Linked DNA regions of Nocardioides panacis. Each later gene encodes a partner of the first gene's protein in a complex. Links are inferred from orthologs where the notes say so. Each region holds a gene or a part of one and is shown on either strand. Other genes may lie near its edges.

Region 1 (14,713 bases):
ACCCTCCGAGCGGACGGGCCCGGCCGCGACCCTGGCCCGCCGCCACCGGCTCCGGCCGACCCCTCGGGATGACGCGCGGGCCCTCTCGCGTTAACTACCGGCGTGAGTGCTCCCGACACCGGCCGTCGTCCCCGCGTCCGCGCCCCCGAGCTCGCCGGCCGCGGCTGGCTGAACACCGGCGGCCAGACCCTGCGCCTGTCCGACCTGCGCGGCCGCTTCGTGCTGCTCGACTTCTGGGCCTTCTGCTGCATCAACTGCCTGCACGTCCTGGACGAGCTGCGCCCCCTGGAGGAGAAGTACGACGGCGAGCTCGTCGTGGTGGGCGTGCACTCGCCGAAGTTCGTGCACGAGGCCGACCCGGACGCGCTGCGCGCCGCGGTCGAGCGCTACCAGGTCGAGCACCCGGTGCTCGACGACCCGGAGCTGGTGACCTGGCAGGCCTACACCGCCCGCGCCTGGCCGACGCTGGTGCTCGTCGACCCGGAGGGCTACGTCGTCGCGCAGTACGCCGGCGAGGGGCACGCCCACGCCATCGACGCCCTCGTCGCCGAGCTGCGCGACGAGCACCGCGCCCGCGGCACGCTGCAGCCGGGCGGCTCGCCCTACGTCGCCCCGCCCGTGCAATCCGGCGACCTGCTGTTCCCGGCCACGACGGTCGCCCTGCCCGGCGGGGGCTTCCTGGTCGCGGACGCGGGGCACCACGCCCTCGTCGAGCTCGCGGCGGACGCGGAGACCGTCGTACGCCGCATCGGGTCGGGGGAGCGCGGCCTGGTCGACGGCGGGCGGCCGTCCTTCAACGAGCCCAACGGACTGTGCCTGCTGCCCGACGACCTGGCCGCCGCGGTCGGGTACGACGTGGTGGTCGCCGACACCGTCAACCACGCGCTGCGCGGCGTGCACCTCGCGACCGGCACCGTCCGCACGCTCGCCGGGACCGGTCGGCAGCTGGTGCCGGGCGAGGACGACGGCGCGCTGTCGAGCCCGTGGGACGTGGCCTGGTGGCAGGACCGGGTCTGGGTGGCGATGGCCGGGGTGCACCAGCTCTGGACCCTCGACCCGCGCACCGGTGCCGTCGAGGTGGCCGCCGGCACCGCCCACGAGGGCCTGCTGGACGGCCCGCTCGCCGAGGCCTGGTTCGCCCAGACCTCGGGGCTGGCCGCCGCGGGGGACCGGCTGTGGATCGCGGACAGCGAGACCTCCAGCCTGCGCTACGTCGAGGCGGGCGAGGTGCGCACCGCCGTCGGCACCGGCCTGTTCGACTTCGGGTTCCAGGACGGCGACGCGGGCACCGCGCTGCTCCAGCACCCGTTGGGGGTGACCGTGCTGCCCGACGGTTCGGTCGCGGTCTGCGACACCTACAACGGCGCCGTACGACGCTGGGCGGACGGGCAGGTGACCACCATCGCCACCGGGCTGGCCGAGCCGAGCGGCGCGGTCGTCGACGGGAAGCACCTGGTGGTCGTGGAGTCCGCGGCGCACCGGCTGACCCGGGTCCCGCTGGCCGGCGTCGCCCGCGCCGACGGGTTCGCGCACACCACGCAGCGCCCGGTGACCGAGATCGCCGGCGGGGACCTGGAGATCGTCGTGGACTTCACCCCGCCGCCCGGCCAGAAGGTCGACGACCGGTTCGGGCCGCCGTCCCAGCTCTTCGTGTCCTCGACGCCGCCGGGGCTGATCCGGGCGGGCGAGGGCCGCGGCACCGACCTGGCCCGGGTGGTCAGCATCGACGCCGCGGTCGGCGACGGGGTGCTGCACGTGGCCGCCCGGGCCGCCTCCTGCGACGCGCACGGCGGCGAGGGCGCGGCCTGCCACCTGCACCAGCAGGACTGGGGGGTGCCGGTGCGGGTGACCTCCGGCGGCGAGGCCCGGCTGGTGCTGCCGCTGTCCGGGCTCGCCTGACCGCCCACCCGGCGCCAGTGGCGGCCAGATCCCGCCGACCCGGCGTGTCTGGCGGGCGTACCGCCGCCAGACACGCCGGGTCGGCGCGAACCGGGCCGCCAGACGCGCCGGGTCGGCGAAGCGTGGTGCAGGTCTCCCTCGCTCTGGTCGGCCTCGTCCGGGTGCGCTGGTAGGATCGAGGTAGCCAAGGCCGCTCGTCGGCCTTCTTTTGTGGCCCGGTGTGGGTGCGCGGATCGTCGCGCAAGACCAGTGATCGGGCACGAACTGCGTCTCGCAGGCTCGCCGGACCACGCCGTGGATTCGTTGCAGGGACGTGCCCGCCATCCTGAGGAAACCTTCTTGTCTTCCCCTGCCCCGACCCTGCCCTCCTTCGCCCAGCTCGGCCTGTCCGGCAAGGTGATCATGGCTCTCGAGAAGCTCGAGATCACCACCCCGACGCCGGTCCAGGCCGCCGTCATCCCGGACGCCATGAAGGGCTCCGACGTGCTCGGCCGCGCCCAGACCGGCTCCGGCAAGACGCTCGCCTTCGGCCTGCCGATCCTGGCCCGCCTGGCCGGTGAGCACAGCCGCCCCAAGCACCCGCGTGCGCTGATCATCGTGCCGACCCGCGAGCTGGCCACCCAGGTGCGCCGCTCCATCGAGCCGCTCGCGTTCGCCACCCAGCTCAAGCTCGTCACCGTGTACGGCGGCACGCCGTACGACCGTCAGATCAAGCAGCTGAAGGCCGGGGCCGACATCGTCGTCGCCACGCCGGGTCGCCTGCAGGACCTGATGGACAAGGGCCACTGCCGCACCGACGACGTGCAGATCACCGTCCTCGACGAGGCCGACCACCTGTGCGACCTGGGCTTCTACCCGGCCGTCGACAAGCTGCTCAAGGCCACCCCGTCCACCGGCCAGCGGATGCTGCTCTCGGCCACGCTCGACGGTGACGTCGACCGCCTGGTCCGGGCGCACCTGCGCGAGCCGGTGCTGCACGAGCTCGACGCCAACAAGGGCTCGGTCACCACGATGGCGCACCACGTGCTGGTCGTCGGCGGCTTCCGCGACAAGGTGGAGGCGGCGGTCGCGCTGATCGAGGCCAACCCGCGCTCGATCGTGTTCACCCGCACCCGTGAGGGCGCCACCGAGCTGGCCGAGGCGTTCGGCACGCACGGCATCGAGGCGGTGGACCTGCACGGCAACCTGTCGCAGCGGGTGCGCGAGCGCAACCTGCACAAGTTCTCCTCGGGCAAGGCCTCCGTGGTCGTCGCCACCGACGTCGCCGCGCGCGGCATCCACGTCGACTCGGTCGGCCTGGTCGTGCACTTCGACGCCCCGGCGGACGCCAAGGCCTACCTGCACCGCTCCGGGCGTACGGCGCGGGCCGGCGAGGCCGGTGCGGTCGTCTCGATCACCACGCCGCGCCAGGTCGACGACGTCGTGCGGCTGATGAGCCGGGCCGGCGTCGAGTCCCTGCACCACGACTCGCGCAACACCCCCCACCCGATGACGGCGGAGGCGCTCTCGACGTCGGGCACCCCGGCGCCGCAGGCCAACAAGGGCGGCTCGACCTCCGCCAGCCGTGGCCGCACCGGCGGCTACCGCGGTGGCAGCAGCACCGGCGGCTACCGGGGCAGCAACAGCTCCTCGTCGCGCAGCAGCAGCGGCGGCTACCGGGGCAGCGCCCCCAGCCGCGGCGGCCGCGCGGGGCAGACCGGCAACGGTCGCCCGAAGACCGTCAGCCGCAGCGAGCGCTGGTCGCCCGCCGACCGCTGAGCCTCAGCCTGACGAACGCCGAAGGGGCGTCGAGACCATGGTCTCGACGCCCCTTCTGTCTGTCCGGGTCAGCGGGCAGGGTCGTCGTAGCGACGCTCCTCGACGTGCTTGGTGCGCGAGCGCTGCTGGTTCATCACCAGCGCCAGGATGATCGCCAGCACGCCGACGACCAGCAGGATCCACCCGAGTGCCACGTCGTCCACCAGGCCGATGTCGAAGTTCACGACACCGAGCACGAGGATCAGGCCGACCACCAGCAGCACGATGCCGGTACCGATACCCATGTTGTCTCCTAGGTTCTCTGCGACCGCGGTCGCCCGGGGCGGTGTGCCCTCGGTCACAGGGATACCCCTGGCCCGGCGATCTCAATCCGGGACCGCTCAGGTCACGTGCGACGGCCGCCCCACCCGCAGCGGGTGGGACGGCCGTCGTACGTCGGGCGGGTCGGTCAGAACGCGGACTCGTCGAGCTCCATCAGCGACAGGTCGGTCGCCTCGGCGATGGCCCGCTCGGCGGTGATCTTCGGGAGCACGGTGCGGGCGAAGAACTGCGCCGCCGCGACCTTGCCCTCGTAGAACGCCTGGTCCTTGCCGGTGTCGCCGGAGAGCTTCTCCAGGGCGATCTCCGCCTGCCGCAGCAGCAGCCAGGCGCAGACGATGTCGCCGAGCACCATCAGCAGGCGCGAGGTGTTCAGGCCCACCTTGTAGATGTTCGCGATGCTGCCGCCCTCGGCGTTCGGGTCGGCCGACATCAGGTCGGTGATCAGGTGACCGACGATCGCCTGGGTGTCCTCGAGCCCCTTGGCGAGCAGCTCGCGCTCGTTCTTGAGGCGGCCGTTGCCGGCCCCGCTGCCGATGAACTTCTCGATCTCGCCGGCCAGGAAGCCGAGCGCCGTGGCCTGGTCCTTGACGATCTTGCGGAAGAACAGGTCCTGGCCCTGGATCGCCGTGGTGCCCTCGTAGAGCGTGTCGATCTTGGCGTCCCGGACGTACTGCTCGATCGGGTAGTCCTGCAGGAACCCGGACCCGCCGAAGGTCTGCAGCGACTCGGTGCCGAGCAGCACCCACGAGCGCTCCGAGCCGTAGCCCTTCACGATCGGCAGCAGCAGGTCGTTGACCCGCTCGGCGAGCTCGTCCTTCTCGCCGTTGTGCTCGGAGACCATCACCCGGTCCTGCCAGGAGGCGGTGTAGAGCACCAGCGCGCGCATGGCCTCCGCGAACGACTTCTGGGTCATCAGCGAGCGACGTACGTCGGGGTGGTGGGTGATCGTGACGCGCGGCGCGGTCTTGTCCGAGGCGCGGGTCAGGTCCGGGCCCTGCACGCGGCTCTTGGCGTAGTCGAGCGCGTTGAGGTAGCCGGTCGACAGCGTCGCGATGGCCTTGGTGCCGACCATCATCCGGGCGTTCTCGATGACCTGGAACATCTGCGCGATGCCGTCGTGCACCTCGCCGAGCAGCCAGCCCTGGGCGGGCTCGTGCTCGCCGAAGGTGACCTCGCAGGTGTTGGAGACCTTGATGCCCATCTTCTTCTCGACGTTGGTGACGTGCGCGCCGTTGCGCTCGCCGGTCAGCTCGCCGGTCTCGAGGTCGAAGTGCAGCTTGGGGACGATGAACAACGAGAGGCCCTTGGTGCCGGGTCCGCCCTTGCCCTCGACGCCCACCGGCCGCGCCAGCACGAGGTGGATGATGTTCTCGCTCATCTGGTGCTCGGCGGAGGTGATGAACCGCTTCACGCCCTCGATGTGCCAGGAGCCGTCGGACTGCTGGGTGGCCTTGGCCCGGCCGGCGCCGACGTCGGAGCCGGCGTCGGGCTCGGTGAGCACCATGGTGGCGCCCCACTGCTTCTCGATCATGTGCTCCGCGATCTTCTTGTCGCGGTCGTTGCCGTTGCGGTGCAGGATCGAGGCGAAGCTCGGGCCGCAGGCGTACATCCAGACCGGCGCGTTCGAGCCGAGCACCAGCTCGCCGATCGCCCAGTTCAGGGTCGACGGCGCGGGCTGGCCACCGAGGGCGGCGGGGATCGAGAGCCGCCAGTACTCCGCGTCCATCCAGGCCTGGTAGCTCTTCGCGAACGACGCCGGGACGTCCGCGGTGCCGGTCGCCGGGTCGAACACCGGCGCGTGCCGGTCCCCGTCCTCGTACGACGCGGCGAGCTCGTCGCCCGCCAGCCGGTCGACCTCGCTGAGGATCGAGCGCGCCGTGGCGGTGTCGATCTCCTCGAACGGGCCGGTGCCGAGGATCTCGTCGCGCGCGAGGACCTCGAACAGGTTGAACTCGATGTCCCGGAGGTTGCTCTTGTAGTGGCTCACTGCTCCACCTTCGAAATCAGGAGGTACCGCTCACCCGAGGATGGGCGGTGGCCGGCATGTCGGCCCTACTCGTCAGTAACATCATTATGCTACCGGCGAGTACGAACGGCAACCCCGACCCCCCGACCGGCCCGTCCGGGTCATTGTCGGCCCGGGGCCCCGCCCCTAGCGTCGAGGAGGGTGACCAGGACGTCGCACCGGGGGGAGCTGGGGCGGCGCCCCGCCGAGCGGCACCGGTCATCCGCCCGACCCGATCGGAGCAGGCCATGGCCTACGGAATCGTCCACCACTTCGCCGGCGGCACCCAGGAGCAGTACGACGCGTCCATCGCCGCCGTGCACCCCGGCCCGGACCAGCTGCCGGAGGGCCAGGTCTTCCACGCCGCCGGACCGTCGGAGGGCGGCTGGACCATCGTCGCGGTCCACGAGTCCCAGGCGAGCTGGGAGAAGTTCCGCGACGAGATCCTCCTGCCGCGCATGCAGGCCGGCATCGACGGCGGCTTCGCCGGGCCGCCCACGGAGACCACGATCGACCTGTACGCCCTGCACACGCCGTAGCCCGGCGCCGCGGCCGGCTCAGTGCGGGGCGAGGACCGAGGGCGGCAGCTCCAGGTCGGGCACCAGCTCGACGAGCAGGGCGCGGACCCGGGCGTCGAGGTCGGCGACGATGCCCCGCACCGTCCGCGGGTCCTGCCCGCCGGGGTCGGCGACCGGCCAGTCGACGTACCGGACGCCCGGCACGTAGGGGCACTCCTCGCCGCAGCCCAGCGTGACGGCGACCGTGCTCGCGGCGACGGTGTCGCGGGTCAGGCGCTCGGGCACCTCGCGCGAGGTGTCCAGGCCGAGCGCCTCGAGCACCTCGGCGACCTCGGCGTGGATGTGCTCGCCGGGCTGGGTGCCCGCGGAGAGCGCGCGCACGCGGCCGCCGGCGTAGTGCTCGGCCAGCACCCGGCTGATCACGGAGCGGCCGCCGTTGCGGACGCAGGCGAACACCACCTGGGGGACGGTCTCGGTGGGTTCCTCGGGGGTCGTCATCGGGCGCTCCTCGGGGTGCTGCCGGTCTCGTGACCGGGTGCGTGCGGGACGACGACGTCCCCGGCCGCCTCGCCGACGTGCGGGTAGAGCCAGGCGACGAGGCCGACCGCGACCGCGCCGCCGACGAGCTGGGCGAGGACGAAACCGGGGACGGAGCCGGGAGCGATGCCGGCGAAGGTGTCGGAGAAGACCCGTCCCAGGGACACCGCCGGGTTCGCGAACGACGTGCTCGAGGTGAACCAGTAGGCGGCCCCGATGTAGGCGCCGACGGCGGGCGCGGCGAGCATGCCCCGACCGGTGCGCGCGAGGGCGAAGACCAGCGCGACGAGCCCGGCCGTCGCGACGACCTCGGCGAGGAGGAGGTGGCCGCCGGAGCGGTCCTTCGTGGAGAGCTCGGTGAGCGGCACCTGGTACATCAGGTTGGCGAGCTCGGCGCCGGCGACCGCCCCGACGCACTGCGCGACCGTGTAGGCGGCCGCGTCGGCGCCGGAGAGCCCGGTGCGGGTACGGCGGCCGAGGAACCAGTCGGCGGCGGACACGACGGGGTTGAGGTGGGCCCCGGAGACGGGACCGAACAGCAGGATGAGGACCGTCAGGCCGAGGAACGTGGCCGTCGAGTTCTCCAGGAGCTGCAGGCCGACGTCGTCGGGCGAGAGCCGTTGCGCGGCGATGCCGGACCCCACGACGACCGTGACGAGCAGGGCGGTGCCGAGGAGCTCGGCGGTGAGCCGTCGGGCGAGGTCGCGAGGTGGCGTCATCGGGTGGTGTCGTTCCTTCGGTGCAGGTCGGTGCAGGTCGGTGCAGGTCGGGGGCAGGAGGCGTCAGGAGGCGTCAGGAGGCGGCGAGTCGTGGCGCGAAGCGGGTGACCCGACGCGCGAGCTCGTCGTAGGCACGGTCGAACGCGGTGTCGGTGCCGGCGGGGACCGGATCGGGGACGGACCAGTGCAACCGGGGCCCGCGCGCCTGGTCGGTGCGGTCGAGGGCCTCGTGGGCGTGGTCGCACACGGTCACCACGCAGTCCTCGGGGTGCAGGACGTCGGCGAGGGCCTGCGGGTGGGTCCCGGTGAGGCGCAGGCCGCGCCGTCGGGCGACGGCGACCGCTCCGGCGGCGACGCGGGCGGCCGGTCGGGTGCCGGCCGACGTGGCCGGCACGGTGCTCGCCTGTCGCCACAGGGCGGCGGCCAGCTGGGAGCGCGCGGAGTTCGCGGTGCACACGAACACGACGCGTGGGACGACGACCCGGACCGGGGGGGAGCAGGCCGTCCAGCGCGTCCGGGACGAGCTGCAGGTAGGAGCGTCGACCGTCGGCCTCGGAGCGGTGCCGCGCCACGAGGCCGGCGTCCGCGAGGGCCCCGAGGTGGTGCGCGAGCAGGTTCGACGGCATCCCGAGGAGCTCCCCGAGCTCCGAGGGGGGACGCGTCCCCGGACCCGAGCGCGTCGACGATCCGCAGCCGCGCCGGGTCGGACAGCGCCGCGTGCACCCGGGCCCGGCGGACCACGTCGGCCCCGGTCGCCCCGGTCGATGAGTCAGTGGTCATTGACTCAAGTTTCACTGACCTCTCGCACCGGGTCAACCGCGCCGGGTCACCTGTCGCAGCACCCGGCGCCCGTGACGACGCCGAAGTCGGCCGCGTCCGGGTTCCGCTCGATCCCGGCCACCTCGGCGAACGTCCGGCCCTCCAGGTCCGCGCCGGCGTCGGCGAGCACGACGTAGTTCTCCCACCGCTGGCCGTCCGGACCGGTCACCCAGTGCTTGTCCTGTCGGGCGTAGCAGCACACGACGTCCCCTTCGACGTCCAGGGTGAGCCCGGCGGCCTCCAGGCGGTCCGCCTCGGCCTCGACCTCGTCCATCGACTCGCGCTCGACGCCGAGGTGGTTGAGCGTGCCGGTCCGGTCCGGGTTCTCGAACAGCACCAGCTTCAGCGGCGGGTCCGCGACGGCGAAGTTGGCGTAGCCCGGCCGCCGCTTGGTGGGCGCCGTGCCGAACAGGGTCGAGTAGAACTCGACGGCGGTGTCGATGTCGTCGACGTTGAGGGCGAGCTGGAGGCGGGACATCGGAGGGCTCCTTCGGGTGGCGGGCGGCACATAGACGGTTGTCGATGACCTGGATGACCCCATGGTGCCCATAGACGTCCATCGATGCAAGCGGTCCGCCCGGCGGGCGCTGCGCGGCGGACCCGGCGACGCACCCCTCCTGACCTGGCTTCATCGACGTCCACCGATGCCGTGGCATCATGGGGGCATGCCGAAGCAGCTGCCCGTGCTGGACCCCGCGCCGCACCCCGTGTGCTGTGCGCCGTTGGCGTCCGCGCCGCTGTCCGCGGCGGACGCGAGGACCCTCGCGAGCCGGCTCAAGGCCCTCGCGGACCCCGCCCGGCTGCGGCTGCTCTCGCTGATGATGGCCAACGAGGACCTCGAGGCGTGCACCTGCGACCTGACCGCGGCCCTGGGGCTCAGCCAGCCGACGGTCAGCCACCACATGAAGAAGCTCGGCGACGAGGGCCTGGTGCGCGCGCACCGCAAGGAGGGTCCGTGGACCTACTACCGGGTGGTGCCCGAGGCGCTGGCGGGGCTGGCGCACGTCATCGCGCCGGCGGCGTCCCCGAGCGGCACCTAGACTCCGGGGGTGTCCCACCGAACCCTCGTGCTGCTGTTCCGTGTCGTCGCGACCGCCGAGGCCTTCTCGTGGCTGGGGCTGCTGGTCGGGATGTACCTCAAGTACCTCACCGACGTGGGCGAGGTGGGGGTCAAGATCTTCGGCCCGGTCCACGGCGGGATCTTCGTCGCCTACGTGCTGCTGACCCTGCTGCTGTCGAGGTCGGCGCGCTGGACCCGCGGGACCACCGCGGCCGGGCTGGCCTGCTCGGTGCCGCCGTTCGCCACGCTGGCGTTCGAGGTGTGGGCGCAGCGGACCGGACGGCTGGCGGAGCGGCGTACGCCCGAGGCCGTCGCGGTGCCCGCGCGGCGCTGACCGCCGCCGACCCGCCCGGGCGGTCGGGTCGTGCCCGCCGTGGGGACGTGCGGGGGGAGACTGCTGGCATGAGCAGACTCCCCCACCCCGGTGCATGGGCGCTCGCCGGCGCGGCGGCCCTCACGACGTCCCTGGTCGCCGGTCCCGCTTCCGCGAGGACCGTGGAGGTCCCCGACGGCCGCGACGTGCCGGCGAGCGCCGACCTCACCTCGGCCACCTACCGGGACGGCGAGGCGCGCGTGGAGGTGACCGCGCAGGTGCGGGCGCTGCGGCGGTCCGGCCGGGTGGTCGCCCTGGTCGGGGCGCCGGACTCCGACACCGTCTACTCCGCGACGGTCTGGCCCCGTCCGGACGGCTCGGTCGGGACCCGGCTCGAGCTGGTCACCGACGTGTCCCGCTCGCCGCGGTCCTGCGCGGTCGAGGCGGCGTGGTCGGTGCGCACCAGCACCGTGGAGGTGTCGGTCCCGCAGTCCTGCCTGCGGTTCGGCCGGTTCCTGGAGCAGCACTACGTGCAGGTCCGGATCGCGGCGGACGGCGGCCGGGACAGCGCCCGGGGCGTGGACGTGGGGCGGGGGAGCAGCCCCGGCTGCGCGACCGCCGGCGAGATCCGGGGCCTGCGCCGCGGCGACACCAAGGCCCACGTGCACGCCCTGCTCGACACCGCCGGCCGGTTCGGGGACGGTGCCGCCGGCGGGTACTCCCGCATCTACCGGTCCTGCTCCGGCGGCCGCCCGTGGTACGTCGACTACGACGGTACGACGGACCGGCTCGAGGCGACCGGACGCGTCCGGGGGGCCACCACCAACGTGTGAGGCGCCGGGGCCTCAGGCGTGCGTCTCGTGCTCGTGGTCGGCGTGCGCGGCGGCCTCGAACTGGATCGTGGAGTGCTCGACGTCGAAGTCGGTGTCCAGGCAGCGCTGGAGCTCGTCGAGCATCGGCCCGAGGTGGCCGTCGTGGAAGCACGAGTCGTCGACCACGACGTGCGCGGTGAGCACCGGGAGCCCGGTGGCGACCTGGCTGGCGTGCAGGTCGTGGAGGTCGTGGACGTGCGGCAGCGACAGGATCCGGGCCCGCACCCCGGCGAGGTCCAGGCCCTTGGGGGTGGACTCCAGCAGGACGTCGACGCTCTCGGACAGCAGCCGGATCGTCCGCGGGATGATCAGCACTCCGATCACCAGCGAGGCGACCGCGTCCGCGCGCATCCAGCCGGTGAGCGCGATGACACCGGCGGCCAGCAGGACGGCCACCGAGCCGAGGGCGTCGTTGACCACCTCCAGGAACGCCGCGCGCATGTTGAGGTTCGCGCCCCGTCCGCCGGCCAGCACCAGCAGGCCGACGACGTTGCCGACGAGGCCGACGACCCCGAACACCACCATCGCTCCCGAGGTGACCTCGGGCGGGTCGACGAGCCGCCGGACCCCCTCGACGAGCACGAAGACGCCGACCGCCAGCAGCACCGCTGCCTGCCCGGCCGCGGCCAGCACCTCGGCGCGCCGGTAGCCCCAGGTGCGCGCGTCGGTCGCCGGGCGGCGGGAGAGCGCCGAGGCGACGACGGCCAGCGTCAGGCCGGCGACGTCGGTGAGCATGTGCCCGGCGTCGGCGAGCAGGGCCAGGCTGCCGGAGACCACCGCCCCGACGACCTCGACGAGCAGCACGGCGACGGTGATGCCCAGGACGACGCCCAGCCGGCCGCGGTGGTCCGCGACCTCGCCGCCGTGGTCGTGGCCCATCAGCGGTGGTCCTCGTGCGTCGTCGGGCGGGGCCCGGGCTGCTGGGGCGCGCAGCAGTCGCAGCCGTCCGCGCAGGCACCGCCGGCGCCGACCGGGGCGGGGACGCAGCAGGCCTGGCCCCGCCAGGCGTCCCGGCCCTCCTTGGCCGCGACCGCGGCGATCACGAGACCGGCGAGCGGGTCCGCCCAGGACCAGCCGAGCGTCGCGTTCACGACCAGGCCGACCAGGAGGACCGCCGACAGGTAGGTGCACAGCAGGGTCTGGGTCGAGTCGGCGACGACCGTCGCGGAGCCGAGCTGCCGTCCGGTGCGGCGCTGCGCCCAGGACAGCACCGGCATCACGACCACGGACACGGCGGCCAGCGCGATCCCGACCGGGGAGTGCTCCGCGGCCTGGCCGGTCGCCAGCGACCGGACCGACCCGACGGTGACGTAGGCCGCGAGGGCGAGGAACGAGACCGCCATCAGCCGCAGCGCGTGCCGCTCGCGGGTCTCCGGGAGCGGGTGCCGGAACTGCCAGAGGACCACGAGTCCCGAGGAGACCTCGACGACCGAGTCCAGGCCGAACCCGACCAGCGCCACCGAGCCCGCGACGAGGCCGGCCGCCACCGCGACGGCGGCCTCGACCACGTTGTAGGCCACCGAGGCGCCCGCGAGCAGCTGCGCGCGCCGGCCGAGCTGCTGCCGGCGCCCGGCCGGCGGGAGGGTCGCCGGCGGGGCGGTGACGAGGCCGTGACCCGTCACGACCCGGCCCCCTCGCCGTAGCGGGGGCAGAGCACCACGGCGTCGCCGGTGAGGCCGAGCAGCGTCTCCGCGGCGGCCAGCAGGTCGAGGGTGGCGGCGGGGTGTGCGAGCGCGTAGACCGAGGCGCGACCCTGCGGGCGGACCGTGACGATGCCGCAGTCGAGCAGGCAGGCGAGGTGCTTGCTGACCGTGGACTGGGCGAGCCCGAGATGCCCGGTCAGGTCGACGACCCGGTGCTCCCCGAGCGCCAGGTGCTGCACGATCGAGAGCCGGGACCGGTCGCTGAACCCGTGGAAGAGGCAGGCCGCCGCGGTGAGCGCGGCGACCTCGCCCCGCCCGTCCTCATCGACCGTCGCCTGTGTCATCGCCATTCGACGATGCTAGGGGGCCAGCCCGGCGACGACAACCCCGCGTCAGCCCACCGCCCGGGCGAGGGCCCGCCCGGCCGCGCGCCCGGAGAAGATGCAGCCGCCCAGGAACGTGCCCTCCAGCGAGTTGTAGCCGTGCACGCCGCCGCCGCCGAACCCGGCCACCTCGCCCGCGGCGTACAGGCCGGGCAGCGGCGCGCCCCCGGGCCCGAGGACCCGGGCGTCGAGGTCGGTCTCGAGTCCGCCGAGCGACTTGCGGGTCAGCACGTGCAGGCGTACGGCGATCAGCGGACCCTTCGCGGGGTCCAGGAGCTTGTGCGGGGTGGCGACCCGGATCAGCTTGTCGCCGCGGTAGCTGCGGGCCTGCCGCATCGCGACGACCTGCAGGTCCTTGGAGAACGCGTTGTCGAGCTCGCGGTCGCGGTCCTCGACCTGCCGCCGGACGTGCGCGGCGTCGACCGGCGCCTCGGGGGTCAGGGCGTTCATCCCGGTCACCAGGTCCTCCAGGGTGTCCGCGACGACGAAGTCCTCGCCCTTGTCCTTGAACGCCTCGACGGGCCCGGTCGCGCCCTTGGAGAGCCGCTGCCGGAGCAGCTCGCGGACGCTCTTCCCGGTGAGGTCGGGGTTCTGCTCCTGGCCGGAGAGCGCGAACTCCTTCTCGATGATCGCCTGGGTGAGCACGAACCAGGAGTGGTCGTGCCCGCTGGCCCGCAGCAGCTTCAGCGTGCCGAGGGTGTCGAAGCCGGGAAGCCCCGGCAGCGGCAGCCGGGTGCCCGAGCCGTCCAGCCACAAGGACGACGGGCCCGGCAGGATCCGGATCCCGTGCATCGGCCAGATCGGGTCCCAGTTCTTGACGCCCTCGACGTAGTGCCACATCCGGTCGCGGTTGATGTGGCTGGCGCCCGCGGTCTCGGCGATGCCGAGCATCCGGCCGTCCACGTGGGCGGGGACACCGGAGATCATCTGCTCGGGCGGGGTGCCGAGCCGCGCGGGCCAGCTGGCGCGGACCAGGTCGTGGTTGCCGCCGATGCCGCCGCTGGTGACGAGCACGGCCTGGGCGGTGAGCTCGAAGGTGCCGACCGCCTCCCGCGACGTGCTCGCCGCGCGCGGGGCGTGGTCCGGCGCCAGCACGGTCCCGCGCACGCCGGTCACGGAACCGTCGTGGACCACCAGCTCGTCGACCTGGTGCCGGAACGCGAAGGTGACCAGCCCGAGCTCGACGCCGCGCCGCACGATCCGCTCGAACGGCTCGACGATCCCGGGGCCGGTGCCCCAGGTGATGTGGAAGCGGGGCACCGAGTTCCCGTGGCCGCCGGCCAGGCCGCCGCCGCGCTCGGCCCACCCGACGACCGGGAACACCTTGTGGCCGCGCTGCTGGAGGTAGGCGCGCTTCTCCCCGGCCGCGAAGTGCACGTAGGCCTCGGCCCAGGCCCGCGGCCAGTGGTCCTCGGCCCGGTCGAACTGGGCGGAGCCCTGCCAGTCCTGCCAGGCGAGGTCGACCGAGTCCTTGATGCCCATCCGGCGCTGCTCGGGGGAGTCCACCAGGAACAGCCCGCCGAAGGACCAGAAGGCCTGGCCGCCGAGTCCCTGCTCGCCCTCCTGGTCCACGAGCACCACCGAGCGGCCGGCGTCCACCAGCTCGGCCGTCGCCACCAGCCCGGCGAGGCCGGCGCCCACCACGATCACGTCTGCGTCCATGCCCGAAGCCTCGCCCACGCCGGGTGGGAACGCGGACCCGCCCCGCCGGTCGCTCACGCGCCGAACAGCGAGCCGACCAGGAAGGTGATCGCCATCGCGACCAGGCCCACGCCCACGTTGCGCAGGATGGCCGGCCGGGCGGGGGCGCCGCCGAGCCGGGAGCTGACCACGCCGGTGAGCACGAGGGCGGCGGTCACGGCCAGC
Region 2 (14,971 bases), 670 kb from region 1 along the record:
TCGCCCTCCTCGGCACGTGGCCGGCGGCTGGCAGGCTGGTCAGGGCCCGTTCGGTCCATCGGTCCAACTCTGGGAACGGCTCGAAGCGCACCAAGGTCATGGCTTTCCTCCCTGAGTTCGTCCGGTCCCGGTCTGTGGGCAGCCTGGTCGGGCCCCGTGCCGCTCTTCCTGGGCAACTGAGCGGCTCCTACGCCCTCCAGTCAATGAACCGGAGGTGCAGGTGTCATCCCCTGTTCCGGGGATCCGCCAGCTGCGCGACCGCGCGGGGGAGAACCTGCTCGACCCACCCGAGGATCTCGTAGGCAGGGGCCGGTCCACACTTGCAGGCGACCAACCTTCCCCCTTCCATGACGAGAAGGGTCGGAGATGCCTGCACCGAGAAGCGGCGGGACAGCCGGGGCGCGCCTTCGACGTTGACCTTGACCACCTTCACCTGGCCCGCCAGGTCGCCGGCCACCTGCTCCATCACCGGGATCACCCTGGGACCGTGGGGGCCGACAGGCGCCCACAAGTCCACCAGCACCGGCAGCGCAGCGGCGTCCGCGACGCCGGCGAAGTCGACGTCCGAGGCGTCCACGAGCCAGGGCAGCGGGCCGTGACAGTCGCGACACCGGGGGAGGTCGAGCGCTCCGGACAGCACTCGGTTCCGGTGACCACACAGCCTGCACGCGAGCATCCGCGCCCGGGTCCCCCTCCCCCTGCGCGCCTCACCCGTCACGTGCCACGTCTCCTCCTGCCGGCCGCGATCATCGACCACGTTGCCAAAGCTGCCGTTCGCGGTCGAACAGGTCCAGACCGACGACGGCCCTCACCGCGCGCTCGCCCACGCACGCGACCTTGCTCGCGCGTAGCATCGAGCGGAATGGGGTCACACGATAGGAGACGCCCTGGTGAACGACCTTCGCATGGGGATTGCAGGGGTGGGCGAGATCCGTCCGGGAATGCACCTTTGCGCGATCTACTCGGGACCGGACCAGCGAGACCGGCTGCTGGTGCCGTTCATGCAGGAGGGGCTGCGCCACGGCGACCAGTGCGTCTGCCTCATCGACGGCCTCGAGCCGAGGAGCATGCGGCAGCAGACGTACGGAGCGGCAGGTCGCGGCGACACGCCCCGTTCCGGGCACCTCGGCGTCTACCCGGCCTCCCACGCCTACCTCCGGGCCGGGAAGCTCGCCGTCGAGCAGATGACTACGTTCCTCGAAACCCACCCGGCGTCGTCCACCGGCGACCAGCTCCCCCTGCTGCGGGCAGCCGGGGAGATGTCCTGGGGACCGCGTGAGCCCGGCGCGGAGGAGCTGTCCGTCCACGAGTCCGCCGTCACCCAGGTCCTCGCCGAGGTGCCCGCCTTGTTCCTCTGCCTGTACGACCTGCAGCGGTTCGGGGTGGAGATGCTCGTCAACGTGCTCAGGATCCACTCCCAGGTGCTCCTCGACGGGACCGTGCTCCACAACCCTCACTGCCTGGCGCCGACCGACTACCCGAAGACCACGCCCCCCGCCGTCGTCAGCTACCCCTTGGCCGACCTCCACCTCGGACCCGTGGGCGAGGGTGACCAGTGGCTGTCCCTCACCGGCGCCGAGGTCCGGGTCGCCGAGCTCGTGGCGAGCGGCATGACGAACCGCGCGATAGCCGAGCAGCTGATCGTGTCGCCCCACACCGTGGACGCGCACCTCAAGCACATGTACGTGAAGCTCGGTATCCACTCGCGCGTCGAGCTCACGGTCCTCGCACTCCGGCACGGCCCCCCGGCCGCCTGACGTCCCCAGCGGCGACCGCAGTTGTACCTGTTCACGGGATGCCCCCGGCCGTGCACGTCGAAAGCATGGCCGGGTCCGGCATCCAGTGAACGGAGTGCGTCATGGGTAGAGCTGTTGGAATCGACCTAGGAACGACCAACTCGGTGATCGCGGCGATGGAAGGTGGCCAACCCCAGGTCATCCCCAATGGCGAGGGGAACCGGACCACACCCTCCGTCGTCGCGTTCCTCGAGAGCGGTGAGCGACTCGTGGGCCAGATGGCCCGGCGACAGGCGATCTTGAACCCCAAGGGCACGATCTACTCGGCCAAGCGCTTCGTCGGCCGCAAGTACGACGAGGTGGAGAGCGAGATCCACACGGTCTCCTACGATGTCGTGGCCGGACCGGACGGAGCAGTCCGGTTCTCGGTCCACGGAAAGCTCTACGCGCCGGAGGAGATCTCCGCGCAGATCCTGCGCAAGTTGGCGGACGACGCGGGCAAGGCGCTCGGCGAGCGAGTCACCGAGGCGGTCATCACCGTGCCGGCGCACTTCAACGACGCCCAGCGGCAGGCCACCAAGGACGCGGGCAAGATTGCCGGCCTGGAGGTGCTCCGGATCATCAACGAGCCCACCGCGGCGGCCCTGGCGTACGGGATGGACAAGCTCGAGAACGAGACCGTCCTCGTCTTCGACCTCGGCGGCGGCACCTTCGACGTCAGCGTCCTGACCGTGGGTGAGGGCGTGGTCGAGGTGCGGTCCACGGCCGGCAACACCCACCTGGGCGGGGACGACTTCGACAGGCGTGTCGTGGACTACCTCGCGGACGAGTTCAAGAAGGAGAACGGCGTCGACCTACGGCAGGACGCGCAAGCCCTGCAGCGCCTGTTCGAGGCGGCCGAGAAGGCCAAGGTCGAGCTGTCGTCGGTCACCCAGACCGCGGTGAACCTGCCGTTCGTGACCGCGGACGCTTCCGGCCCCAAGCACCTCAACGTCAACCTGATGCGCTCCACGTTCGAGCAGCTCACTGCGGACCTGGTCGAGAGCTGCATGGGTCCGGTCACCCAGGCCCTGGGGGACGCGAAGGTCACCGCGGACGACATCGACGAGGTCATCCTCGTCGGCGGCTCCACGCGGCTGCCTGCCGTGCAGAACCTGGTTCGCCGGATGACCGGCGGCAAGGAACCCAACATGACCGTCAACCCGGACGAGGTCGTCGCACTCGGGGCGGCCGTCCAGGCTGCCATCATCAAGGGAGACGTGAAGGACGTCCTGCTCCTGGACGTCACACCACTCTCCCTGGGGCTGGAGACACAGGGCGGAGTGATGACCAAGGTCATCGAGCGCAACACCACGATCCCGGCGCGTCGCACCGAGGTCTTCAGCACCGCCGAGGACAACCAGCAGGCGGTGGACGTGGTGGTCCTCCAGGGGGGAGCGAGAGCGCGCCAGCGACAACCGGGCGCTCGCACGGTTCCGGCTGGAGAACATCCGGCCCGCGCCACGGGGGGAGCCCCAGGTCGAGGTCACCTTCGACATCGACGCCAACGGCATCCTGCACGTCTCCGCGAAGGACAAGGACACCGGAGCCGAGCAGCAGGTCACCATCAGCGAGACCTCGACCCTGCCCCAGGAGGAGGTCGACCGCATGGTCTCGGACGCCGAGGCGCACCGCAGCGAGGATGCCCAGCTCCGTGAGCACGTCGACGCCCGCAACGAGCTCGACTCCGTGACGTACCAGGTGCAGCACCAGCTCGAGCAGGCCGGGGACGCGGTCCCCGAGCACGACCGCGCCCGGGCTGAGATGTTGATCAACGACGCGCGCGCGGCTCTCGACGAGCAGGCGCCGACCGACCGCCTGCGGTCCCTCACGGGCGAGCTGCACCAGATGGCCCAGGCGCTGAGCATGTCCGCCCGGGGCCCGGCCGGCGCCGGCACCACCGGCGAGTCGGCCGGCTCCGCCCAGACCGGACCGGGCGACGATTCGGACGACGTGATCGACGCCGAGTTCACGACGCACTGAGTGTCCTCGTCATGGCCGGACAGGAGAACCCCGAAACCGAGCTCGCCGACGCCGCCGACGCTGCCGTCGCCGACGGTGCCGCCGAGCCGGAGAGGAAGATCGCCGAGCTCGAGGACTCGTGGCGCCGCACAGCCGCGGAGCTGGAGAACCTCCGCAAGCGGTGCGCCAAGGACGTGATCCGCGCCCGCGAGCAGGAGCGGGCATCGGTGGCTGTCCGCTGGTTGCCGGTCCTCGACAATCTCGAGCGTGCACTCGAGCACGCCGCCTCGAACCCGGACCAGATCGTCGAGGGCGTGCGTGCCGTGCACCAGCAGGCACTCACGGTCCTTGCCGACCTGGGCTACCCCCGGCGCGACGACGAGACCGGCAAGGCCTTCGACCCCGCCCGGCACGAAGCCGTCAGCACCGTCACCGACGAGGACCTCGTCCCCGGCACGGTCGCACACGTCGTCCGGCCCGGCTACGGGCCGGACGGCGAGATCCTCCGGCCGGCGTCCGTCGTCGTGGCGACCAGGAGCGAGTGATGGCCCGGGACTCCTATGAGGTCCTCGGTGTCTCCCGCGATGCCGACCAGTCGGAGATCCAACGGGCCTACCGCAAGCGCGCCCGCACGCTGCACCCCGACGTCAACAAGGATCCCGGCGCCGAGGAAGAGTTCAAGGAGCTCGCCGAGGCGTACGACGTGCTCTCCGACCCCGACCAGCGCAAGCGGTACGACGCGTTCGGCGAGGACTTCCGGCGCGTGGGTCCCGACGTGGACCCGGAGGCCTACCGCCGGGCGCGCGCGTACGCAGGCGCCGACGCCGGCGGCGGGCGGTCGAGCGGCTGGGGCGGGGCCGGTCCCTCGGGCGACTTCCGGTACTCCGGCTCGGTCGGGGACGTGGATCTGGAGGATCTGCTCGGTGGCATCTTCGGTGCCCGCGGCCGCGGCCGGGGTGGATGGGGACCGGTCTCCGGCTCCGACCACGAGAGCGAAGTGGAGGTGACCGTCGAGGAGGCGTACAACGGGACCCGGCGGACCCTGTCGATGAGTGGTGCCGACGGTCCGCGCACCATCGACGTGAACGTCCCCGCGGGTGTCGTGGACGGCCAGCGGATCCGGTTGCGCGGCCAGGGCGGTCAGGGGTCCGGCGGGGGCGAGGCGGGCGACCTGTACCTCGTCGTCCGCATCGCCCCTCATCCTCGCTACCGGCTCGAGGGCCGAGACCTGCACGTGCTGCTGCCCCTGGCCCCCCTGGGAGGCCGCGCTCGGTGCGTCGGTGGACATCGACACCCCCGGCGGCCCCGCCACCGTCGGCGTCCCGGCCGGCACCTCCAGCCATCGCCGGCTGCGGCTGAGGGGCCGCGGGCTGCCGAACAAGCGGGGCAAGCCGGGGGACCTGTACGCCGAGGCCCAGGTCAAGCTGCCCAGGTCGCCGTCGGCGGACGAACGCGAGCTGTTCGAGCGGCTCGCGAAGGTCTCGACCTTCGACCCGAGGAGCGCACGATGACCGCGACGACCACCGGCTCACCGACCGGGTCATCGATCGGGACGAGATGGCCGCTGGCCCGCCCCTACCGCCTGAGCCTGGACAGCTACGCCCGGATCACCGGGGTGCACCCGGAGCTGGTCCGTCGGCTGGTCACGCTCGGGCTTCTCGACATCACCCGGGACGCCCAGGGCAACCTCTGGTTCGACCCGGCCCAGGTTCGGGAGATGGCCACGATCCAACGGCTGCACCTGCGGCTGAACCTCAGTTACTCGTCGCTCGGCCTGGTCATGCACCTGCTCGAGCGGATCTCCGACCTGGAGAGATCACAACGACGCTCACGCCCAGAGAGGGGAGTTCGATGGACCTGAACCGACTCACGCAGAAGTCGCAGGAGGCACTGCACGACGCCCAGACCAAGGCGCTCCGGTTCGGCCACCAAGAGGTGGACGGCGAGCACCTGCTCCTGGCGCTGCTGGAGCAGACCGACGGCCTGGTCCCGCCGCTCCTGGCCCGGGCGGGTGCGGACGTGGAGCGGCTGCGCGAGGACCTGGAGGCCGAGCTCACGAAGCGCCCGCGCGTCACCGGGTCCGGCGCCGAGCCCGGGAAGGTGTACGTCACCCAGCGGCTGAACCGCGTCCTCGAGGTCGCTGACAAGGAGGCCCGCAGGCTCAAGGACGAGTACGTCTCCGTCGAGCACCTGGTCGTCGCCCTCCTCGACGAGGGATCCGGCTCGGCAGCCGGTCGGATCCTGGCCCGGCACGACGTGACCCACGACTCGTTCCTGCAGACCCTGACATCGGTCAGGGGTGCGCAGCGGGTCACGTCCGCCACTCCCGAGGGGACCTACGAAGCCCTCGCGAAGTACGGTCGCGACCTCGTCGCGGACGCCGCCGCCGACCGGCTGGAGCCGGTGATCGGCCGGGACTCGGAGATCCGTCGCACCATCCAGATCCTGTCCCGCAAGAGCAAGAACAACCCGGTGCTGATCGGTGAGCCCGGAGTGGGGAAGACCGCCATCGTCGAGGGCCTGGCGCAGCGGATCCACAACGGTGACGTGCCCGAGGGACTCCGCGACAAGACCGTCTTCGCCCTGGACATGGGCTCGCTCGTCGCCGGTGCGAAGTACCGCGGCGAGTTCGAGGAACGGCTCAAGGCCGTCCTCAACGAGGTCCTGGCCGCCGAGGGGAAGATCCTGCTGTTCGTCGACGAGCTGCACACCGTGGTCGGGGCCGGGGCGTCCGAAGGTGCGATGGACGCGGGCCAGATGCTGAAGCCCATGCTGGCGCGTGGCGAGCTGCACATGATCGGGGCCACGACCCTCGACGAGTACCGCAGCCACATCGAGAAGGACGCGGCCCTCGAGCGCAGGTTCCAGCCGGTCGTGGTCGACGAGCCGGGCATCGAGGACGCCCTGTCGATCCTCCGGGGGCTGCGCGAGCGCTTCGAGGTCTTCCACGGTGTCAAGATCCACGACGGCGCGCTGGTCGCCGCGGTCACCCTGAGCCACCGCTACATCTCCGACCGGTTCCTGCCCGACAAGGCCATCGACCTCGTCGACGAGGCGTGCGCGATGCTGCGCACCGAGATCGACTCGATGCCCGCCGAGCTCGACGAGCTGACCCGCCGGGTCACCCGGCTGGAGATCGAGGAGGCCGCAGTGGCCCAGGAGACGGATCCGGCCAGCCGGCGTCGCCTCGAGGAGCTGCGCAAGGAGCTGGCCGACCTGAAGGCCGAGGCCGACGCGGTGCGGGCCCAGTGGGAGGCGGAGCGCCAGGCGCTCCGCGAGGTCCAGGCGCTGCGCCAGGAGATCGAGCAGGTTCGCCTGGCGAGCGAACGGGCCGAGCGGGAGTACGACCTGAACCAGGCCGCGAGCCTGCGCCACGGCAAGCTGCCCGACCTCGACCGACGGCTCACGGCCGCCGAGGAGAGGCTCGAGGCGAAGCAGTCCGGGCGGCGCCTGCTCCGCGAGGTCGTCACCGCCGACGAGATCGCCGCCATCGTGGCCCGCTGGACGGGCATCCCGGTGAGCCGGCTCCAGGAGGGCGAGCGGGAGAAGATCCTCCGCCTCGACGAGGTGCTCCACGAGCGGGTGATCGGCCAGGACGAGGCGGTCCAGCTGGTGACCGACGCGGTCGTGCGGGCGCGTTCCGGGATCAAGAACCCGACCCGCCCGATCGGCTCCTTCGTCTTCCTCGGCCCGACCGGTGTCGGCAAGACCGAGCTCGCCAAGGCGCTCGCGGAGGCTCTCTTCGACAGCGAGGAGAACATCATCCGGATCGACATGAGCGAGTACCAGGAGCGGCACACCGTGAGCCGGCTCGTGGGTGCACCACCCGGCTACGTCGGGTTCGAGGAGGGCGGCCAGCTGACCGAGGCGGTCCGGCGCAAGCACTACTCGGTGGTCCTGCTCGACGAGATCGAGAAGGCCCACGCCGACGTCTTCAACATCCTGCTCCAGGTGCTCGACGACGGGCGCCTGACGGACTCCCACGGGCGCACGGTGGACTTCCGCAACACCGTCATCATCATGACCTCCAACATCGGCTCGGAGTACCTGCTCGAGGGGGTCACGCCGGACGGCGAGGTGAAGTCGGAGGCCCGGGCCCTCGTGATGAGCTCGCTGCGATCCCACTTCCGGCCGGAGTTCCTGAACCGGATCGACGAGACCGTGCTGTTCAAGCCTCTGACGTTCGCCGAGATCGAGCGCATCGTCGACCTCCAGCTCGAGGAGCTGCGCGAACGCCTGGCGGACCAACGGATCTCGCTCGTGGACACCGAGGAGGCCCGGAGGTTCATCGCCGAGCAGGGCTTCGACCCGGCCTACGGCGCTCGTCCGCTGCGGCGCTTCATCACCCGTGAGGTGGAGACCCGCGTCGCCCGCGCGCTGCTGCGCGGTGACCTGCCCGAGGACTCGACCATCGTGGTCGACCTCGTCGACGGCGAGCTCACCGTCGTACCGGGGCGACCCGACGACCAGAAGAGGGCAGTGGCATGAGCGCGACGGTGAAGACCCCGACGAAGGTCGTGGTGTGCCCGAGCTGCAGCACGAAGAACCGGGTGCCCGCCGCCGCCGACGGAGCGCCCCGCTGCGGGAACTGCCAGAACCCACTGCCGTGGGTGGTCGACACGTCCGACGCGGACTTCGCCGCCGTGGTGGACGAGTCGACCATCCCGGTGCTCGTCGACGTGTGGGCGCCGTGGTGCGGTCCCTGCCGCATGGTCAGCCCGGCGTTGGAGCAGCTGGCGACGGAGCTCGCAGGGAGGCTGAAGCTGGTCAAGGTCAACGCGGACGAGGCGCCGGAGGTGAGCCGACGGTTCGAGGTGCAGGCGATCCCGACCCTGGTCCTGATGCACCGCGCCCAGGTGGTCGACAAGCAGGTCGGGGCCGCACCCGCACCCGCGCTGCGGACCTGGCTCACCGAGCACCTGCCCAAGGAAGGTGCGGAGCCCAGTCCCGGGAACGCCTCGTCGAGCGAGGACGACCGGCGATGACCACGCTCTCCGGCCGGCTGGTCCCCGACCCGCACCTCGCCCTGGTCCGGAGGGTGGGGCAGCCCACCACGCCGGGCTGTGAGGAATGCCTGCTCCTGGGCACGCCCTGGGTGCACCTGCGCCAGTGCCTCACGTGCGGCGAGGTCTGCTGCTGCGACTCCTCCCCGATGCGTCACGCGCGCGCGCACGCCGCCACGACCGGTCACGTCATCGTGCGATCGATCGAGCCGGGGGAGAACTGGAGGTGGTGCTATGCCGACGAGCAGTTCGTCTGAGCCCGAGGTCCCGGACCTGCCCGAGACCCCCGACACCACCGGCGCCTACCCCCGGCTGTCCGACGAGCAGATCATGCTGCTCTCGCGGTACGGCGAGCGGAAGCGGCTGGCCAAGGGCGCCACGCTGTTCTGCGAGGGGGATCGCGACTGCGGCGTGTTCGTCGTGCTGGACGGCCGGGTCCGGGTCGTCCAGGAGGACGACCCCGAGGGAGCGTCACGGGTGATCGCCGTCCACGGACGTGGTCGCTTCGTGGGTGATCTCTCGATGCTGACCGGCCAGGCGGTCTTCGTCACCGCCGTGGCCCAGACCGACGTCGAGGTCCTCGAAGTCCCCTACGACCGGCTCAAGGAGGCCGTCACCCAGGACCAGGCGCTGGGGGACCTGATCCTGCGGGCCTTCATCCTCCGGCGCAACCTTCACGCCGACCTCGGCGCCGGCCTCCGGATCATCGGCTCCCGCTACTCGGCCGACACCCGTCGGCTCAGGGACTTCGCGAGCCGCAACCGCGTCCCGTACCGCTGGGAGGACGTGGAGGAGGATCCCGACGCCGAGGTCACCCTGCGCGCGTTCGACGTCCCCCCCGAGGAGACCCCCGTCGTGATCTGGAAGGGGCAGCGGGTCCTGCGCAACCCCAGCAACACGGAGCTGGCCGAGCTCCTCGGCCTGCGGGAGGACGCGCCGGTCCGCGAGGCGCTCGACGTGCTGGTCGTCGGCGCCGGCCCGGCCGGTCTCGCCGCTGCGGTGACCGCCGCCTCCGAAGAACTCTCCACGGTCGTGCTCGACGCGATCGCGACCGGAGGACAGGCGGCGACGTCGTCCCGTATCGAGAACTACCTCGGCTTCCCGGCGGGCGTCTCGGGCGCCGAGCTCGCCGACCGAGCGGTGGTGCAGGCCCGCAAGTTCGGCGCCACCTTCACGATTCCTGGCGAGGCCCGGTCGCTCGGCCGGATCGACGGCCACTTCGTCGTGGGACTGACCGACGGCGCCCAGGTGGAGGCCTACGCCGTGGTGCTCGCGACCGGTGTGCGCTACCGGCGCCTGGACGTCCCCGGCATGGACCGGCTCGAGGGCCCCAGCGTCTACTACGCCGCCACCGACTTCGAGGCGCGGCTGTGCCGCGGCGACCCGGTCACGGTCGTCGGGGGTGGGAACTCCGCCGGGCAGGCGGCCCTGTTCCTCGCCCGCAACGCCGCCCACGTCAACCTCGTGATCAACCACGACGACCTGAACCGCGACATGTCCCGCTACCTCGCAGACCGGATAGCCTCCACCCCCCTGGTGCATGTCTGGCTCAACTGCGAGGTGTGCGAGCTGCGGGGCGACCTCGGCCTCGAGGAGGTGGTCGTCCGCGACCTGGGGACCGACGAGCTCCGGTCGCTCCCGACGTCCGCACTCTTCGTGCTGATCGGGTCCGAGCCGCACACCCGCTGGCTCCAGGGCGCGATCGCGCTCGACGACAAGGGGTTCGTGCTGAGCGGCGCCGGCCAGGGAGGAAGCACGATGTTCGAGACCGCGACCGCGGGGGTCTTCGCCGTCGGGGACGTGCGCAGTGGCTCGGTGAAGCGGGTGGCGTCCGCCGTCGGCGAGGGCGCGGTCGCCGTGCGCCTGGTGCACGACTACCTCGTCCGGGCCGGCCGACGATGACGGCCACCGGCGTCAGGTCAGACCATCAGCGTGTCGCGGGCCGGATGGCCTCGCCGCGGCGTACCCGGCCTAGTCCCCGTCCTGCCGGTAGGTGTACGCCGCGTTCCGGACCGCCTCGTCGCTCTCCAGGCCCGCCCCGAGGGCCCCGCCCAGGGTGGCCAGGGAGCTGGTGAGCCACACCAGCTTCATGTAGTCGCCCACCCGAACCGCGTGCCCGAGGCCGTTCCCGAGCAGCTGCGAAGGCACCAGGAACAGGGAGCTCAGCAGGGCGAGCAGGAGGAGCGCGGCGCAGAGGGAGAGCACGCCCAGCACGACCGTTGCCGTGGTAGCCAGGTTGAAGAGGGTGGCCTGCTTGCGCCCGACCGGGTGCGACGCGCGCTCCCACAGGCCGGCTCCGGCGATCAGCGCGACGGTGATCGCCGCGACGGAGCCCACCGCGATCGCCGAGAGCCTGATCCAGCCGAGCGCGTCGCTCAGCCTCCAGATGTCGGGGGTGACGAGCGCGAAGACTCCCGTGGCGAGGGCGGCGGTCAGCGCTCGCGAGAGCCCGATGGCCAGCCGCCAGGGCTGGTTGGCCCGGATCATCCCGATCAGCAGTCGCAGGTTCCCGCTGAGGACCCTCGCGGTGAACAGCACGCTGCCGTCCTCCTCAGGCTGCTGGCTCCTTCCGAGCTCGCGCGCGCGTCGTCCGACGCCAGCGGCAGGGCCCGCCAGGGAGTAGTCCTCGGTCTCCCCGAGCAAGGTGCCCACGAGGCCGACGACCGTGTCACGGGTGCGTCGACGCAGTCCGATGGCCCCCAGGGCGGGTACGCACACGACGGCCACGCCGTGCAGAGGGCTCGCGTGGGCCACCACCGGTCGCCGGTGCACCTTCAGTGGCAGATCGGTGAGACAGACGACCAGGTCCCAGTCCTCCTGCAGGAGCCGGTCCCGGGCCGCGGCGACGAGGGCGGCGTCGTCGGCAGGTGGGTGCACGAGTGCGTCGACCACCGTGGGCACCCGCCAGCGGACGGTGGCCACGTGCAGGCTCAGGTCGGTGTGCAGGTCCTCGGCGAGGTTCGCCGCGATCTCGGTGGCCGCACCCGGAGCCGAGATGAGCCCGATCCGCACCTCGTCGGTGCTCATGGGAGGGCAGCCGGGCTGCGCCGATGGTTCCGACCCCTCTGCGTCATGGTGCGAGTGTGGGAGCACCGTGCGCCGGAAGCAAGAGGAACGGTCGGGCGGCGGGAGACTGGTTCAGGACTAGTCCTCACCGGGTCGGCGACGACGCCGCGACCGGTTCCCACGGCCTCCGGACCACGTCGTGACCAGTTCTCAGGGGGTCGGTTTGGGGGGTTGTGGGCAACGACCATCAATCCGCAGCGGAGAGGGGTGCCGATGCTGGTGGCAGAGACGAGGAAGCGGCAGGTTGCCCTCCAGATCCTGGCAGCGGATCGGATGTCCGGTGCCAGCGCGAAACGGCAAACCCGATGTGAGTCGGGGACGCAAAGCCACGGGGCCCGTCCGGGTCAGCCGGGCTACCGAACAGGTTCCTCGTCCCTCAGCGCGTTCCGGTGTCTCCTACCGGGGCGGTCTCCAGGCTGCGGTGCGAGGGCCGTCACACAGGAAGCTGGACAGCTCACCTCATGAAGACACTTCGCACGCTCGGGACCCTCGCCGTCGCCGGCTCGGTCCTCGCGCTCCTCCCGGTCGGCTCCGCCATGGCGGCCGGCTCCGGCGACACCACCGCCACCTTCACCCTGGCGGGCGGCAGCCTCGACGTCGCCCCGGCAGCCAACGCGCCGCTGACCAACGGTGCCCCGGGAGCCGCGAGCGTCACCGGCTCCCTCGGCGCGGTCGGCATCAGCGACACCCGCGGCAGCACCGCTGGCTGGGTCATGTCCGCGGCTTCCACGACGTTCGTCGACGGAGCCGGCTCGGTCTCGACCGGGGTCTCCTACGACTCGGGTGCAGCCACCGGACACGCCGGCACGGTGACCCCGACGACTGGTGGCCCGACCAGCATCACGGCGGTGGCTTCCGTCGCAGCCGGCACCGCGGCGAGCGGCAACAACACCGCGTCGTACACCCCGACGTTGACGGTCTCGCTGCCGGCGAGCGCCCTCGCGGGCGATTACACGGGCACCGTCACCACCTCGATCGTCTGAGGCCAGATCTCCTCATGCGTCGACTGCTCATCCTGATGGCACTGGTGGCCGGGACACTCGTCCCGGCCGCCGGTGCCTTCGGCACCCCCCTCAGCACCCCCGTTAACACCGCCCGCACCGACCACACCGGCATCGGCATCCGCCTGGTCGACGCCCCGGTGGCCACCCGTGACGACCCGCGCGCACGGGTCTACATCATCGACCACGTCAAGCCCGGGGCCCGGATCGAACGGCGCATCGAGGTGTCAAACGACACCGGCGCCCCCACCGACGTGGCCGTCTACCCGGCCGCGGCGCAGATCGCGAAGGGCTCGTTTGTCGGTCTCGAGGGCAACACCCCCAACGAGCTCACCACCTGGACCGCCGTGAGCAGCCCTCGCCTGCGACTGGCCGACGGCGCCAAGAAGATGGTCGACGTCACGATCGACGTACCCTCCGACGCCGCTCCGGGCGAGCAGTACGCCGTGCTGTGGGCCCAGACCACCTCCGGTGGCAGCGGCGCGGTCACCCAGGTCAGCCGCGTGGGCATCCGCGTCTATCTGTCGGTCGGTCCCGGCGGCGTCCCCGCCTCCGCCTTCAAGGTCGAGTCGTTCACCGCCGAGCGGGACCGGTCGGGAACCCCTGTGGTGGCCGCGACGATCCACAACACCGGCGGACGGGCCCTCGACCTCCGCGGCAAGCTCACCCTCAGCGGCGGACCCGGCGGCCTGGCGGCCGGCCCGTTCCCGGTCACCCTGGGCACCACCCTCGGCCTCGGGCAGACCGAGCCGGTCACCGTCCGGCTCGACAAGCGACTGCCCGCCGGCCCCTGGAAGGCGCACCTCTCGGTGACCAGCGGCCTGCTCACCGAGACCGCCCAGGCCACGCTGACGTTCCCGAAGTCCGGGACCGGCCAGACCGTCTCCGTCGACCAGGGCACCAGCGTGTGGTGGTGGGTCGGAGGAGGCCTCCTGCTTCTCGTCCTGCTGGCCGGCGGCGGGTCGTTCCTGGTTCGCCGCCGCCACCGCCGCAGTGGCGGAGCTCACCAAGCGCCTCGCAGACGTGCGGGCACACCTGCACACAGCGCGTCCTGATCACCCGGCACCCCGTCCCCCCCGAAGGGCACCTGATGCAACGCCGCCTGCTCGTCCCGCCTGCACTTCTTGTTCCGTTCCTGGCCGCCTGCCTGATCGCGCCCATAAGCGTCGGCCTCGGCGCCAACGCTCCCGCGGTCGCCGACCAGACAGCGGTCAGCAGCGCCACGGTGACACTGCAGGGCGGGGGGTTGTCCATCAGTGCCCCCGGTGACGCCGGCAACCTCGGCACGAAGTCCAACATCGTCGGAGCGGTCACGATCAGCGGGCAGCTCGGCCAGGTGCAGGTTATCGACTCACGCGGGGCGCCGGCCGGCGCGGGCTGGACGGCAACGGTGATCTCGACGGCCTTCACCCCGCCTTCCGGGCCGGCCATCGGAGCAGGCTTCGTCGGCTACACCGCAGGCCCGATCACCAAAGTCGGCACCGCGACCTACGCCGCCAACGACCCGGTCACCTTGAGCGGCGTGTCGCCGGTGGTGACCGCCACGGGCATCGAGGGCGACAACACCGCGACCTGGAACCCCACCATCGACGTGAGGGTCGCCGCCAACATGGCCGCCGGTGTCTACGTGGGCACCCTCACCCACTCTGTGTCGTAGCGGCCCGCCAGACGCCGCGCGGCCCGGTTGCTCCCGCATCGTCATCAACCTCGTCCTGCTCGCACTCCGTGTCGTGGCCGTCGAGCGCATCAGCCGCACAGCATCTGAGTCGGATCATGGACCGGCTCGGTGCGGCGGAACCGACCGACTTGACAGCGTGCCTACCCTGGGTGCCGCTGAGCGGGCGCGCGGCCGCGAGCACTGGCGGGGGTGACACTGTGGCTTCGACCCTTGGACGGCGGGAGCCGTCGACAGCGACCGTCGTGCGCACGCGGGACAAGCACGAAGCGGAACTGCGCCTCGCGGAGTTCTACCTGCCGAATCGCGTCGAGCCGCTCGAGGCTGCGACGATCGACATGCAGCTCGACGTAGTCAAGGTCGGCTCGACCACCGTGGGCCGGTTGTCCGACGGCGCCGACGTCCGCCTCACCACTGCCGACGCGACGCACTACCACGTCAACGTCCCGGTGCGCGGGCGGGCCGTCTCCCGCATGGGGACCGGTCCGA

What was found.
Region 2: the proteins of KRR39_RS25245 (region 1) and trxA are in contact, whole or in part, in an NMR structure (PDB 2IPA), measured with the Bacillus subtilis proteins. The link is inferred for Nocardioides panacis from one-to-one orthologs.

The regions. Positions count from the first base shown.
Region 1 is NZ_CP077062.1:4,396,207-4,410,919, forward strand. Bases 6,526-9,266 are described here. They hold KRR39_RS25245 (arsenate-mycothiol transferase ArsC), read right to left. Parts: upstream 8,221-9,266; coding sequence 7,831-8,220; downstream 6,526-7,830. Other genes in these bases: KRR39_RS21485 (arsenate-mycothiol transferase ArsC), read right to left, coding at 6,541-6,999; KRR39_RS21490 (MIP/aquaporin family protein), read right to left, coding at 6,996-7,757; KRR39_RS21500 (ArsI/CadI family heavy metal resistance metalloenzyme), read right to left, coding at 8,584-9,054; KRR39_RS21505 (ArsR/SmtB family transcription factor), read left to right, coding at 9,242-9,266. Also shown: KRR39_RS21460 (NHL domain-containing thioredoxin family protein), read left to right, coding at 103-1,899; KRR39_RS21465 (DEAD/DEAH box helicase), read left to right, coding at 2,239-3,657; KRR39_RS21470 (DUF6458 family protein), read right to left, coding at 3,726-3,941; KRR39_RS21475 (acyl-CoA dehydrogenase), read right to left, coding at 4,106-5,965; KRR39_RS21480 (hypothetical protein), read left to right, coding at 6,232-6,522; more of KRR39_RS21505, read left to right, coding at 9,267-9,616; KRR39_RS21510 (DUF3817 domain-containing protein), read left to right, coding at 9,626-9,970; KRR39_RS21515 (hypothetical protein), read left to right, coding at 10,039-10,782; KRR39_RS21520 (cation diffusion facilitator family transporter), read right to left, coding at 10,795-11,700; KRR39_RS21525 (cation diffusion facilitator family transporter), read right to left, coding at 11,700-12,443; KRR39_RS21530 (ArsR/SmtB family transcription factor), read right to left, coding at 12,440-12,814; KRR39_RS21535 (FAD-binding dehydrogenase), read right to left, coding at 12,857-14,509; KRR39_RS21540 (VIT1/CCC1 transporter family protein), read right to left, coding at 14,563-14,713. UniProt on the Bacillus subtilis protein: Catalyzes the reduction of arsenate [As(V)] to arsenite [As(III)]. In vitro, can dephosphorylate para-nitrophenyl phosphate (pNPP).
Region 2 is NZ_CP077062.1:3,723,906-3,738,876, reverse strand. The notes cover bases 6,973-9,971. They hold trxA (thioredoxin), read left to right. Parts: upstream 6,973-8,221; coding sequence 8,222-8,722; downstream 8,723-9,971. Other genes in these bases: KRR39_RS18215 (cyclic nucleotide-binding domain-containing thioredoxin-disulfide reductase), read left to right, coding at 8,975-9,971; KRR39_RS18220 (UBP-type zinc finger domain-containing protein), read left to right, coding at 8,719-8,997; clpB (ATP-dependent chaperone ClpB), read left to right, coding at 6,973-8,225. In the rest of the region: KRR39_RS18260 (thioredoxin family protein), read right to left, coding at 224-757; KRR39_RS18255 (MEDS domain-containing protein), read left to right, coding at 891-1,757; KRR39_RS18245 (nucleotide exchange factor GrpE), read left to right, coding at 3,770-4,282; KRR39_RS26590 (DnaJ domain-containing protein), read left to right, coding at 4,282-5,598; more of clpB, read left to right, coding at 5,589-6,972; more of KRR39_RS18215, read left to right, coding at 9,972-10,642; KRR39_RS18210 (hypothetical protein), read right to left, coding at 10,712-11,767; KRR39_RS18205 (hypothetical protein), read left to right, coding at 12,268-12,789; KRR39_RS18200 (hypothetical protein), read left to right, coding at 12,804-13,862; KRR39_RS18195 (hypothetical protein), read left to right, coding at 13,898-14,464; KRR39_RS18190 (AraC family transcriptional regulator), read left to right, coding at 14,728-14,971. UniProt on the Bacillus subtilis protein: Participates in various redox reactions through the reversible oxidation of its active center dithiol to a disulfide and catalyzes dithiol-disulfide exchange reactions.